Regions from separate parts of the Herbiconiux sp. VKM Ac-2851 genome, predicted to be linked through region 2. Evidence: predicted binding sites of a transcription regulator. Region 2 holds the regulator's gene; the other holds the start of a gene.
What was found. Region 2 encodes HspR, which represses chaperone genes until heat shock. Its sites were predicted from a motif close to AAGTTGAGTCNNNNNGACTCAACTT; they were not measured.
Positions count from the first base shown of each region.

Region 1: the regulator HspR is predicted to act here: its motif matches at 2,802-2,826, upstream of HQQ85_RS00405 (ATP-dependent Clp protease ATP-binding subunit).

Region 1 covers NZ_JABMLJ010000001.1:79,606-85,784, forward strand. Annotated here, with positions in the region: gene HQQ85_RS00405 (ATP-dependent Clp protease ATP-binding subunit) at 124-2,784, opposite strand; gene HQQ85_RS00410 (hypothetical protein) at 2,946-3,164, shown strand; gene HQQ85_RS00415 (EAL domain-containing protein) at 3,174-4,400, opposite strand; gene HQQ85_RS00420 (cell wall-binding repeat-containing protein) at 4,521-6,179, shown strand, end outside.
Region 2 covers NZ_JABMLJ010000002.1:463,703-469,881, forward strand. Annotated here, with positions in the region: gene HQQ85_RS08885 (S1C family serine protease) at 1-120, shown strand, start outside; gene dnaK (molecular chaperone DnaK) at 284-2,155, shown strand; gene HQQ85_RS08895 (nucleotide exchange factor GrpE) at 2,159-2,758, shown strand; gene HQQ85_RS08900 (DnaJ C-terminal domain-containing protein) at 2,751-3,740, shown strand; gene HQQ85_RS08905 (heat shock protein transcriptional repressor HspR) at 3,835-4,266, shown strand; gene HQQ85_RS08910 (hypothetical protein) at 4,377-4,910, shown strand; gene HQQ85_RS08915 (class I SAM-dependent methyltransferase) at 4,920-6,167, shown strand; gene mptB (polyprenol phosphomannose-dependent alpha 1,6 mannosyltransferase MptB) at 6,139-6,179, opposite strand, start outside.

The DNA of each region.
Region 1 (6,179 bases), on a different contig from region 2:
TGAGTTTTACTCAGAACAGTGTGACATATCCTCGTGAACCCGTCAGCCCCTGTGGAGAACCGGGAACGACGATGGGCCGGGAACCGAAGTCCCCGGCCCATCGCCGGTCAGATCAGACTGCCCTTACGCCGCGAACGCGAACCCCGCGTCCGAGGAGGACGACGCAGCCGCAGCAGGCGCGGAAGGCCGAACCGCGAGCGCCCCGTCCACCGCATCCACGGTCACCGAACCGCCGTCGTTCAGCGACCCGTCCACGAGCAGCTCCGCGATCGCGTCGTCGACCTTCCGCTGGATCAGCCGACGCAGCGGCCGGGCGCCGTACTCGGGCTCGTACCCGTTGGTCGCGAGCCACGCGACCGCCGCCGGCGTCACCGTCAGCGCGATCGAGAGGTTCGCCAGCCGAGCCCGGGTGGACTCCAGCAGCAGCGACACGATCTGCTCCAGCTGAGCCTTCTCGAGCTTGCGGAACAGCACGATCTCGTCGATCCGGTTGAGGAACTCCGGCCGCATCGCCTCACGCAGCTTGCCCATCACGCGGTCGCGCAGCGCCTTGTCCGAGCCGAAGCCGTTCCCGGCGGCCCCGTCCGGGGATGCCGCCACGAACCCCATGGCCCCCGACCGCGAGGCCAGGAACTCCGACCCCAGGTTCGAGGTCATGATCACCACGGTGTTCCGGAAGTCCACGGTGCGCCCCTGACCGTCGGTCAGCCGCCCGTCGTCCAGTACCTGCAGCAGCAGGTTGAACACGTCGGGGTGGGCCTTCTCGATCTCGTCGAACAGCACCACCGAGTACGGGTTCCGGCGCACGCGCTCGGTTAGCTGACCGGCCTCGTCGTAGCCCACGTATCCGGGAGGGGCACCGACGAGGCGCGACACGGTGTGCCGCTCGCCGAACTCCGACATGTCGAAGCGCAGCATCGCATCGGGCGAGCCGAACAGCGACGACGCGAGCGTCTTCGCCAGCTCGGTCTTGCCGACGCCGGTCGGGCCGAGGAAGAGGAACGAGCCGATCGGCCGGTTCGCGTCGCCCATGCCCGTGCGGTTGCGGCGCACGGCCTTGGCGACCACGGTCACGGCGTCGTCCTGTCCGATCACGTGCTCGTGCAGCTCGCCCTCGAGGGCGGCCAGCCGGGCCCGGTCGACGTCACCGAGACGCGAGATCGGGATGCCCGTCGCGCGCGAGATCACCGCGGCGATCTCCGCCTCGTCGACCACCGCATCCGACTCGACGCCGCGCGCAGCGGCGAAGGAGGCCTGCTCGGCCGCCACCCGCCGGTTCACCGACGAGGCCTCGGCCAGCTGGTGCTGGACGTCCTCGATCTCATCGCGGATCCGCGACGCCTCCTCGTAGTGCTCGAGCGACACCGCCGAGTTCTTGGCGGCCTCGAGCGCGGCCAGGTCGGCCATCAGCGCACCGGTGTCGACCACCGACGCCACCTTGCCGAGCGACAGCCTGAGCCGCGCGCCGGCCTGGTCGATCAGGTCGATCGCCTTGTCGGGCAGGAAGCGGTCGCTGACGTAGCGGGCCGAGAGCTCCACCGCGGCCGAGAGGGCCGCGTCGGTGTACGAGACACCGTGGTGCTCCTCGTACGCGGGCCGCAGTCCGTGCAGGATCTGCACGGCATCGGCCTGGGAGGGCTCGCCGACCGTCACGGGCGAGAAGCGGCGCTCCAGCGCCGGGTCCTTCTCGATCGCGCGGTACTCCTTGAGCGTGGTGGCGCCCAGCAGGTGCAGGTCGCCCCGGGCCAGACGCGGCTTCAGGATGTTCCCGGCGTCCATCCCGCCCTCACCGGAGCCACCCGCGCCGACCACGGTGTGCAGCTCGTCGATGAAGACGATCAGCTCGTCCTTGTGGGCCGAGATCTCGTCCATCAGGGAGGTCAGGCGCTCCTCGAAGTCGCCACGGAACTTGGTTCCGGCGAGCATCGCGGGCAGGTCGAGCGAGACCACGCGCTTGTCGCGCAGCTGCTCGGGCACGCCGCCGTCGACGATCGCCTGGGCGATGCCGTCGACGATCGCGGTCTTGCCGACGCCGGCCTCACCCACGAGAACCGGGTTGTTCTTGGTGCGGCGCGAGAGGATCTCGATGGTCTGCTCGATCTCGTCGAGCCGTCCGATCACGGGGTCGAGCGAACCCTCGCGGGCGAGCTCGGTCAGGTCGGTGCCGAACTTGTCCAGGGTCGGGGTCTCGGATGCGCGGCTCTCGCCGTCCGCCCCAGCCTCACCGCGAGCATCCGTCGCCGCGGCACCCGTGGCACCGAGGTTCTGACGCATGCCCTCCTGGAGGGCGTCGGGGGTGACACCCGCCTGGGCCAGCACCTGACCGGCGGGGGAGTCCTGGTTGATCACGAGCGCGAAGAAGAGGTGCTCGGGGTCGATGTAGGTCGAGCCGGACGCGCGGGCCACCTGGTAGGCGTGGAACAGCGCGCGCTGGGCCGACTGGGTGAGCGCGGGCGCGGTCACGCGATCGGTGCTCGCGGCGGGAAGGCGGAGCTCGGCGGCGCGGGCGATCGCCGCGGGGTCGGCTCCGACGTTGCGGATGGCTTCGGCCGCGGGCTGCTGCGGCGCGATCGTGCGCAGGATGTGCAGCGCGTCGAGCTCGCGGTGGCCGTGCTCGACGGCGTAGCTGCCGGCTTCGGACAGCAGCTCCTGCGTGCGGCGGCTGATCAGCTTGCTGAGGTCGATGGAGCGACCGGCGCGCGCGGCGCGCTCGCCCTCGAGGTAACGGGCGAGGAATTCGTCGAACGATCCGGCGCCCTCATTGGGGGTGAAGTTCTCGGGCACGAAACCTCCTGGTTTGAAACTTGAGTGCCTTACGCTCAAGTTCAACGCTGGAGGGCCCCGCTTATTCCCGAGGGTGGCCATCGGCTTCGTGACGGGCTCGGATCCGCTTTAATGGCGGCGAGGAGACCGCCGAGGGGGCGGTTCCGTGAAGGGGGACCACCATGACCAACACCGACGGCCTGCAGACCATGCCCGTGGCGACGAAGCGGAGCATCGCCGTGACGCTGATCGTGCTCGGCATCGTGTTCCTCGCCGGCGGCATCGCCTGGGACCTCAACGGCGGGCCGGCCTTCATCCACACCTTCACCTGGGTCGGCGGCGCGATCTTCGCCTGGGGCGTCGTCACCCTCGTCAGCACCCGGCGCTCGGCGCTGAAGTAGCTGCAGCCCTCAGCCGCGCCCGCTCGTCAGCAGCGCCCGCGCGGCACGGGTGACGAGTTCCCGGTCGGTCGTCAGCACGAAGTCGTACTCGCTGCCCGGACGCTCGGACGGGTCGACCTCGCGCGCGGTCAGCGCGGCGGCGTGGTCGGCGGTGAGCACGATCACGTCCCACTCCGCGGCGAGCCGGTCGTCGTCGGCGATCACCCTGTTCTGCGCCGGCGCGGGGAGCCCGGCCGACTCGCCCACCGTGAACACGGTGAGGAGGCAGCCGCGGTCGACGAGCCACTCGTAGCGCGCCCGCGTCCCCGGCGTGACGTTGGCCTCGCGCTGGAAGGTCGCGAGCAGCACCGCGGTGTCACCGCCCGCCGAGGCCCGCTCCTCGAGGAAGCGGCTGACCTGCAGCAGCAGTCCCCGCTCGGCGCGACGCGGCTCGATGGCGGTGGCGACCAGCTCGAAGGGGGTAGCCGAGGTGTCGACGGCGGCAGCGGCCGCCGCCGAGCGCGACACCTGCGCCCGCCACTCGTCCCGCTCCTCGCGGCTCGTCGCGACGGGGGCGGCGGCCGAGGCCGGGGCGGGGCGGCCGTAGTGCCAGCCCTGACCGAGGGTGGCGCCGAGCGCACGCGCCATCACCTCGTGCCGCTCGTTCTCGATGCCCTCGGCGAGCACCAAGGCCTCGCTCCGGCCGGCGTAGTCGGCGATGGCGGTCATGATGCGGGCCGCGTGCCGGTCGGGCCGCTGCCGGATCAGCCCCATGTCGAGCTTGATCACGTCGGGCGCGATCAGCGGCAGCAGGGCGAGGGTCGCGGGTTCGGCGCCGAGGTCGTCGACGGCGATGGCGTGCCCGAGCTCCCTCAGTCGACGGATGGCGCCGAGCAGCCGCCCGGTGTCCTGCCCGAGCGCGCGCTCGGTGATCTCGATGGTCACCGGCAGGCCGCGCCGCAGGGCAGCCGGCAGCTCGCGGCGCCAGAGCGTCGGCGGCTCCACGTTGAGGAACAGCTCGTGCGCGTCCCGGCCGCCGAACGCCCCCGCGGCGTCGACGGCGCGCTCGAGGCAGTCGGCGTCGACGCTCTCGATCCGGCCGCTCGCGTAGGCGTCGGAGAAGGCCACGTCGGGCGTCACGACTCCGTCGCCGTCGGCGAACCGCGACAGCGCCTCGTGGGCGACGACCCGGCCCGACGAGATCTCGACGATGGGCTGGAACGCCGTCCCGACGATGTCGATGCCCCCGGAGACCATCTCCCCAGTATGTTCACCCGCGGTGCTCACACCCAATCCGGGGACCACCATTGACGGCGCCCGTTCGCATCCGTACCTGCTCGTCCATGCCATGATTCCGGCAGGGGGTCTTCTGTCACCATGAGCATCAACACGCGCCGCGCCGCTGCGGCTGCCGCCTCGATCGCGGTCGGCCTCGGCCTGCTGGCTGCCTCGTCGCCCGCCGCGGCCCAGGTTCTTCTGGAGCGCGCGCCGACCACTGCCTCCGTGACGGTGTCCGTCGACGTCGCACCGGAGGCCACCTGGAGCACGGGGGCCCTCGTTGGTGTCCGATTCGTGCCGAAGACCGGTGGAACCGGCGGATGGTTCAGTTGGACGGTCCGCCAGAACGATGCGCCCTTCACCGCCGAACTCGCTCCTGGCGAGTACGCGGTCGTCGTCGACTATCGCGACTATCGAGGCGACGACACGACCACGGGTGGCCGCCCCCTCCTCATCACCGCCGTGGCGGGTGAATCGCTCTCGATCGAGCCTCAGCTGCTTCCCGAGGCGACCGTCTCAGGAACCATCTCGAGCGCGCACGGCATTCCCGACCGCATCCTGCCCACCTTCATCGATCCGGCGTTCGCGGGCTATCCGATCCAGCATGATCTGCATGCGCGCATCGACGCCACGACCGGTCGCTACACCGTGTCCGACCTGCCTCCCGGCCGCTACGACTTCGCGCTCACCGCGGAACGGGAGCGCTGGCTTCCCGAGTGGTGGAAGGACTCTCCCACGCGGGAGGGTGCGACCCCCGTGGACATCGCAACCGGTCAGGCGCTGACCGGCTACGACGTCGAGCTCACCAACCGTCCCGCCATCGACGGCACCGTGACCACGACCGACGCGACGGGGGCGATCGTCCCGGCGGAGGGCGTCACGGTGACGCTGGACCCCGACGGCGACTCGAGCGACGTGACCACCGTGACGGACGCGGCCGGCCGGTACGAGATCCTGGTGGACACTCCGGGACGCTACGACGTGTCGTTCGGAAACGACGCCGGACAACTCGATCCCATCCCCGACTCCCGCAACTGGGTGCGGGTCGAGCTCGGGTCGCGCGACTTCCAGGACGGCATCGTGTACGCCGGAACCGACGTCACAGTGGAGCGGGCCGGCAGCATCGAGGGGCGGATCACGGTCTGGGACGGCCGCAGCGACGCCCGGGTCGTGGTGAATGCGGAGCGCCGCGATCCCGTGACCGGGGAGTGGACGAACTTTCCATCGGGGCCGACCGGCTGGAACTACCGACTCGCCGGCCTCCCCGCCGGTGACTATCGGGTCCGCTTCGTGCAGGCGCACAACCAGGACAACCACGACGAGTACCGCAGCGAGTACTTCGACGACGAGCTCTACCCGCAGGACGCCCGACTCGTCACCGTGCGCGCCGCCGAGACAACGACCGGTGTCGACGCCCGCATGGAGGCGCGCAGCTACTCGATGTTCCGCATCGGCGGCGCCGATCGCTACGCCGTCTCCGCCGCGGCCTCGAAGAGCACGTTCGAGCCGGGTGTTCCCGTCGTCTATCTGGCCAGCGGAGAGAACTTCCCCGACGCGCTGAGTGCCGGCCCGGCAGCGGCCCATCGGGGCGGGAGCCTCCTGCTGACCGCCCGCGCGACTCTGCCGGCAGCGACACGGTCGGAGCTCGAGCGGCTGCGCCCGCAGCGGATCGTCGTGGTCGGCGGCCCGGCCGCGATATCGTCTGAGGTCGCCGCCCAGCTGGCCGGTCTGGCCCCGTCGATCCAGCGCATCGGCGGC
Region 2 (6,179 bases):
GAGCTGACCGCGGTGCTCGGCGGGATGGAGCCCGGCGAGACGGTGTCGCTCGCGGTGACCACCGCATCCGGAACCAGCGGCACCGTGGACGTCACCCTGATCGCCGGCCCGGCAGCCTGACGCCGGGGAATACTGAAGGACCACTGAGAGTTGAGTCGTATGCACTCAAGTTTTGACACCTGGACTTGACGCCGGATGGCGCGGGTGGAAAACTTGAGCACACGAGGCTCAAGCCTCACAGGCTTTCAGTATTCAGCACTACCGACAGAAGGAGAACAGCCACATGGCTCGTGCAGTAGGAATCGACCTCGGTACCACCAACTCGGTGGTCGCCGTGCTCGAAGGTGGAGAGCCCACCGTCATCGCCAACGCGGAGGGCTTCCGCACCACGCCCTCCGTCGTCGCGTTCGCCAAGGACGGGGAGGTGCTCGTCGGTGAGACCGCGAAGCGCCAGGCCGTCACCAACGTCGACCGCACCATCTCCAGCGTGAAGCGCCACATCGGCACCGACTGGAAGGCCGACATCGACGGCAAGAAGCTCACGCCGCAGGAGATCTCGGCCCGCATCCTGGGCAAGCTCAAGCGCGACGCCGAGTCGTACCTGGGCGACACCGTGACCGACGCGGTCATCACCGTGCCCGCGTACTTCAACGACTCGGAGCGCCAGGCCACGAAGGAGGCCGGCGAGATCGCGGGCCTGAACGTGCTGCGCATCATCAACGAGCCCACCGCGGCCGCCCTGGCCTACGGCCTCGACAAGGGCAAGGAGGACGAGCTCATCCTCGTCTTCGACCTCGGTGGCGGAACGTTCGACGTGTCGCTGCTCGAAGTGGGCAAGGACGACGACTTCTCGACCATCCAGGTGCGCTCGACCTCGGGCGACAACCGCCTCGGCGGCGACGACTGGGACCAGCGGGTCGTCGAGTACCTGATCAAGCAGTTCAAGGACACCACGGGCGTCGACGTCTCGAAGGACAAGATCGCCCTGCAGCGCCTCAAGGAGGCCGCGGAGCAGGCCAAGAAGGAGCTCTCCTCCGGCATGTCGGCCAGCATCACGCTGCCCTACCTCTCGCTCACCGAGAACGGCCCCGCCAACCTCGACGCCACCCTCACCCGCGCCAAGTTCGAGGAGCTGACGAGCGACCTGCTCGCCCGCACCGAGAAGCCCTTCCGCGACGTGATCGCCGAGGCCGGCGTGTCGGTCAACGACATCGCCCACGTGGTGCTCGTCGGTGGATCGACCCGTATGCCCGCCGTGGTAGAGCTCGTCAAGAAGCTCACCGGTGGCAAGGACCCCAACAAGGGCGTCAACCCCGATGAGGTCGTCGCCGTCGGCGCCGCCCTGCAGGCCGGTGTGCTGAAGGGTGAGCGCAAGGACGTGCTGCTCATCGATGTCACCCCGCTGTCCCTCGGCATCGAGACCAAGGGCGGCATCATGACGAAGCTCATCGAGCGCAACACGGCCATCCCGACCAAGCGCAGCGAGACCTTCACGACCGCCGACGACAACCAGCCGTCGGTCGCCATCCAGGTCTTCCAGGGCGAGCGCGAGTTCACCCGCGACAACAAGAACCTGGGCACCTTCGAGCTCACCGGCATCGCCCCGGCCCCCCGCGGCATCCCGCAGGTGGAGGTCACCTTCGACATCGACGCGAACGGCATCGTGCACGTCTCGGCGAAGGACAAGGGCACCGGCAAGGAGCAGTCGATGACCATCACGGGCGGCTCGTCGCTGCCCAAGGAGGACATCGAGCGCATGGTGCGCGAGGCCGAGGAGCACGCCGCCGAAGACAAGGCGCGCCGCGAGGCCGCCGAGGTGCGCAACCAGGCCGAGACGCTCGCGTACTCGACCGACAAGCTCATCAAGGACAACGCCGACAAGCTGCCCGACGACGTGAAGAACGACGTGCAGGCCGATGTCGACGCCCTGAAGACCGCGCTCGCGGGTGAGGACGACGGGGCCGTGAAGACGGCGTTCGACAAGCTCACCGAGAGCCAGCAGAAGCTCGGCCAGGCCATCTATGCTTCTGCACAGGCCGACGCCTCGGCGCCTGCCGGCGAGCAGGGGGAGCCGACCGAGTCGACGTCGAACAACGACGACGACGTGGTCGACGCCGAGGTCGTCGAAGACGAAGACGAGCCGAAGGGCAAGTAATCCATGACTGACGACAACCAGAACGGTCGTCAGCCTGCTGACGAGTCGGGGGCCTCCGAGGAGGAGACCCCCGGCTCGGCCTTCCCCCAGGGAGAAGGACCTATCCAGGCTGAAGGACCAGATGTGGAGACCTCGCTCTCCGACGCCGACCTCTCGTTCCTCTCGGGGCAGAGCTCGGCCGACGAGCTGGCCGCCGAGCGGCTGGCCGACCTGCAGCGGGTGACCGCGGAGTACGCCAACTACCGCAAGCGCACCGAGGCGAACCGCGACAGCGATCGCGAGCGCGCCGTCGGCGACGTCGTGAAGGTGCTGCTGCCCGTCCTCGACGACCTCGACCGGGCTGCGAAGCACGGCGACCTCGAGGAGGGCGGTCCGTTCACCGCGATCGCCAGCAAGCTCCGCTCGGCCGTCGAGCGCGTGGGCCTCAAGCCCTTCGCGACCGCGGGCGAGGAGTTCGACCCCCAGATCCACGAGGCGATCTTCCAGCAGCCCACCGACGACGTGACGGCTCCGACCGTCGCCGACGTGGTGGAGTCGGGCTACTACCTCGGGTCAACGCTGCTGCGCGCCGCCAAGGTCGTGGTGGCGGTGCCCAATGGCTAGCCAGGACTGGTTCGACAAGGACTTCTACAAGGTGCTCGGGGTGTCGAAAGACATCTCCGACGCCGAGCTGAAGAAGGCCTATCGCAAGCTGGCCCGGCAGTACCACCCCGACTCGAACCAGGGCGACGCCGCGGCCGAGTCCCGGTTCAAGGAGATCAGCGAGGCCTACTCGGTGCTCTCCGACGCGGAGCAGCGCAAGGAGTACGACCAGATCCGGGCCATGGGCTCGGGCGCTCGCTTCACGGCGGGCGGCGGCGGCCAGGCCGGAGGCTTCGAAGACGTCTTCGGCGGCATGTTCGGTCAGGGCGGTGGCGGTGCCCGCGGGCAGAGCTACAGCTACCAGCAGGCTCCGGGCGGTTTCGACGACATCCTCGGCGGCATGTTCGGGCGGGGCGGCGGGCGCGCCGGCTTCGGCGGCGCCTACGGCCCCACCCGGGGTCGCGATGTCACGGCGCGCACGACCATCGACTTCGTCACCGCGGTCAAGGGCGACACCATCAAGCTGCAGACAGCCGATGGCAAGCCGATCACGGTGAAGATCCCGGCGGGCGTGTCCGACCAGCAGAAGATCAAGCTCCGCGGCAAGGGCGAGCCCTCGCCCGACGGCGGGGAGCCCGGCGACATCGTGCTCACTGTCTCGGTGCGGAAGCACCCGGTCTTCGAGCGCGACGGGCTGAACCTCAGGGTGAACGTGCCGGTCACGTTCGTCGAGGCGACGCTCGGCGCCACCATCGAGGTGCCGACGCTGGGCGGTGCCCCCGTCAAGCTCAAGGTCGCGGCGGGCACCCCCTCGGGGCGCGTGCTGCGGGTGAAGGGCCGCGGGGTCTCGACCTCGAAGGGCACCGGCGACCTGCTCGCGGTGGTGCAGGTGGCGGTGCCGTCGCACCTGTCGCCGGCCCAGCGCGAGGCGCTCGAGGCGTTCCACGCGGTGGAGCCGCCCGAGAACCCGCGCGTCGAGCTGCTCGAGAAGGCGCGGGAGTAGCGAACGGCCCCGGCCGCTCATCAGGAGCGGCCGGGGCTTCTCGCATTTCACTCATTCAGCACGAAACGGAATTCAGAACAGAACGGAGGGCGAGATGGACGGGGTCGACGAGAACTCGCCGCTGTTCGCCATCGCGGTCGCGGCCGAGCTCGCGGGCATGCACCCGCAGACGCTGCGCCAGTACGACCGCCTGGGGCTCGTTCGTCCCACCCGCACGGCGGGCAAGTCCCGCCGCTACTCGATGCGCGACGTCGTGCAGCTGCGCGAGATCGCCCGGCTGTCGTCGGAGGGCGTCTCCCTCGAGGGCATCGCGCGCATCCTGCAGCTCGAGAACCAGGTCGCCCAGCTCGGGGCTCGCGTGCGCGAGCTCGAGGGCGCGCTCGCCGACGAGCTCCTCAACCGCCCCGGCCGACGCGTCTTCGCGGCCGGCGTCGAGGGCGAGGTCATCTCGCTCAAGCACGGCACCCGCACCCAGCGCCGCACCGAGCTCGTCGTATGGACCCCGCGCCCCGACGTCGAGCTCTGACCAGCGCCTTTTCTCACCCTCGCTCGCTGTCGACCAACACACCTTGGGCTCACGTCTTCTGCTGACGATTACTCATTGACGAGTGAGGCGGGTGGCCCGAAGCTGGGGGGATGACGACTCCTTCGCCGCAGCGGACGGGCCGGCGACGGTCTGTCGACCGGGCGCAGGTGGGCGCGGCCGCGCTCGCCGGGCTCATCGACGGGTGCGCACTCGCCGTGCTGGTCGCAGGCTTCAGCTGGTGGAGCATCGGCGGGTGGGACGAGGCCGAGCAGAGCGTCGGCGGCTGGCTCGTGCTGGCGCTCGCCGTCGTGGTGCTGAGCGGGGCGTGGTTCGCCGGCACGGCGCTGCTGCGGCGGGGCGGGCTGCGGCGGGCCCGGTCGGTCGTGTCGTGGTCGCTCGCGCTGTCGACCGTGCTCGTGGCGGTGCTGACGGTGGTCGCCGGGTGGGTCGCGGTGATGATCGGGATGTTCTCGGCCCTCGTGATCTGGTCGGGCGAGTACGTCGACGACATCGCGGTGACGGCGGTGGTGCTGGTCTCCGCGACAGGGGTGCTGCTGTCGACGGCGATCTCCGTGCTGTTCGCGGTGGCGTTCGCCGACATTGAGCCGACGGAGGGTTCGGGGGTGGAGGGGCGCACCCCGTAACGTTGAGGCGTGCCAGAGTTCTCGTTCGACGCCCTCCGCCGACATCCCGACGTCGAGGCCGACAACCTGTTCGCCGCCGACGCGAGCGACCGGTTGATCCTCGACGAGGCGCTCGGCGCGCTCGAGGTCGAGGCGAAGGCCGCGAAGGCTGCGGCAACGACGACGACGAAGGCCGCCGCGACGGGCGCGAAGACCGCTGACGGGAAGACCGCTGACGGGAAGACCGCTGACGGGAAGACCGCTGACGTGGGCCGGGTCGTCGTGATCGGCGACTCCTACGGCGCCCTGACGCTGGGGGCGGCGGCGGTGCTCGACCTGCGCAGCGTCCGCGTGCACCAGGACTCGCGGGCCGGGGAGCTCGCCCTCGCCGAGAACGCGCGCCGCGCATCCGATCGCGATCTCGGTGACCGCTTCGAGAACCTGCCCCTCGGCCCCGAGCTACTCGCGGGCGCCCGGGTGGTGCTGATGCAGCTGCCCCGCTCGCTCGCCGAGCTCGACGAGCTGGCGCACGCGATCGCGGCCTGGGCCGACCCCGAGGTCGTCGTCTACGCCGGCGGCCGCCTCAAGCACATGACCCCCGCGATGAACGAGGTGCTCGAGCGCTCGTTCGGGCGCGTCACCGCGACTCTCGCCCGCCAGAAGTCGCGGGTGCTCGTGGCGTCGGAGCCGCATCCGCACGCCGAGCCCGTGGCGATGCGCCGCGAGTTCCACGCCGAGCCCGCCCCCGGCCTCTGGGTCTGCGCCACCGGCGGCGCCTTCGCCGGCACGAAGATCGACATCGGCACCCGCTTCCTGCTCGAGCACCTCGGCGAGATGCGGGCGGATGCGCGCACCGCCGTCGATCTCGGCTGCGGCACCGGGGTGCTGAGCGCCTATCTCGCGCGCGCCCGCCCCGAGCTCACCGTGTTCGCGACCGACCAGTCGGCGGCGGCCGTCGAGTCGGCCCGCGCGACCATGGCGGCCAACGACGTCGAGAACGTGGAGGTCGTGCGCGACGACGCCCTCAGCACCTTGGACGACGGCAGTGCGGAGCTCGTGCTGCTGAACCCGCCGTTCCACCAGGGCTCGACCGTGCACGCGGGCATCGCGCTGAAGCTGTTCCAGGCGGCGGGCCGCGTGCTCGCCCCGGGCGGCGAGCTGTGGACGGTCTTCAACTCCCACCTCTCCTACCGCGCCGCCCTGCAGCGCGCCGTCGGCGAGACACGTCAGGTGGCGCGCAACGCCAAGTTCACGGTGATGGTGTCGACGAAGCGCTGACGGGGGCGTCGG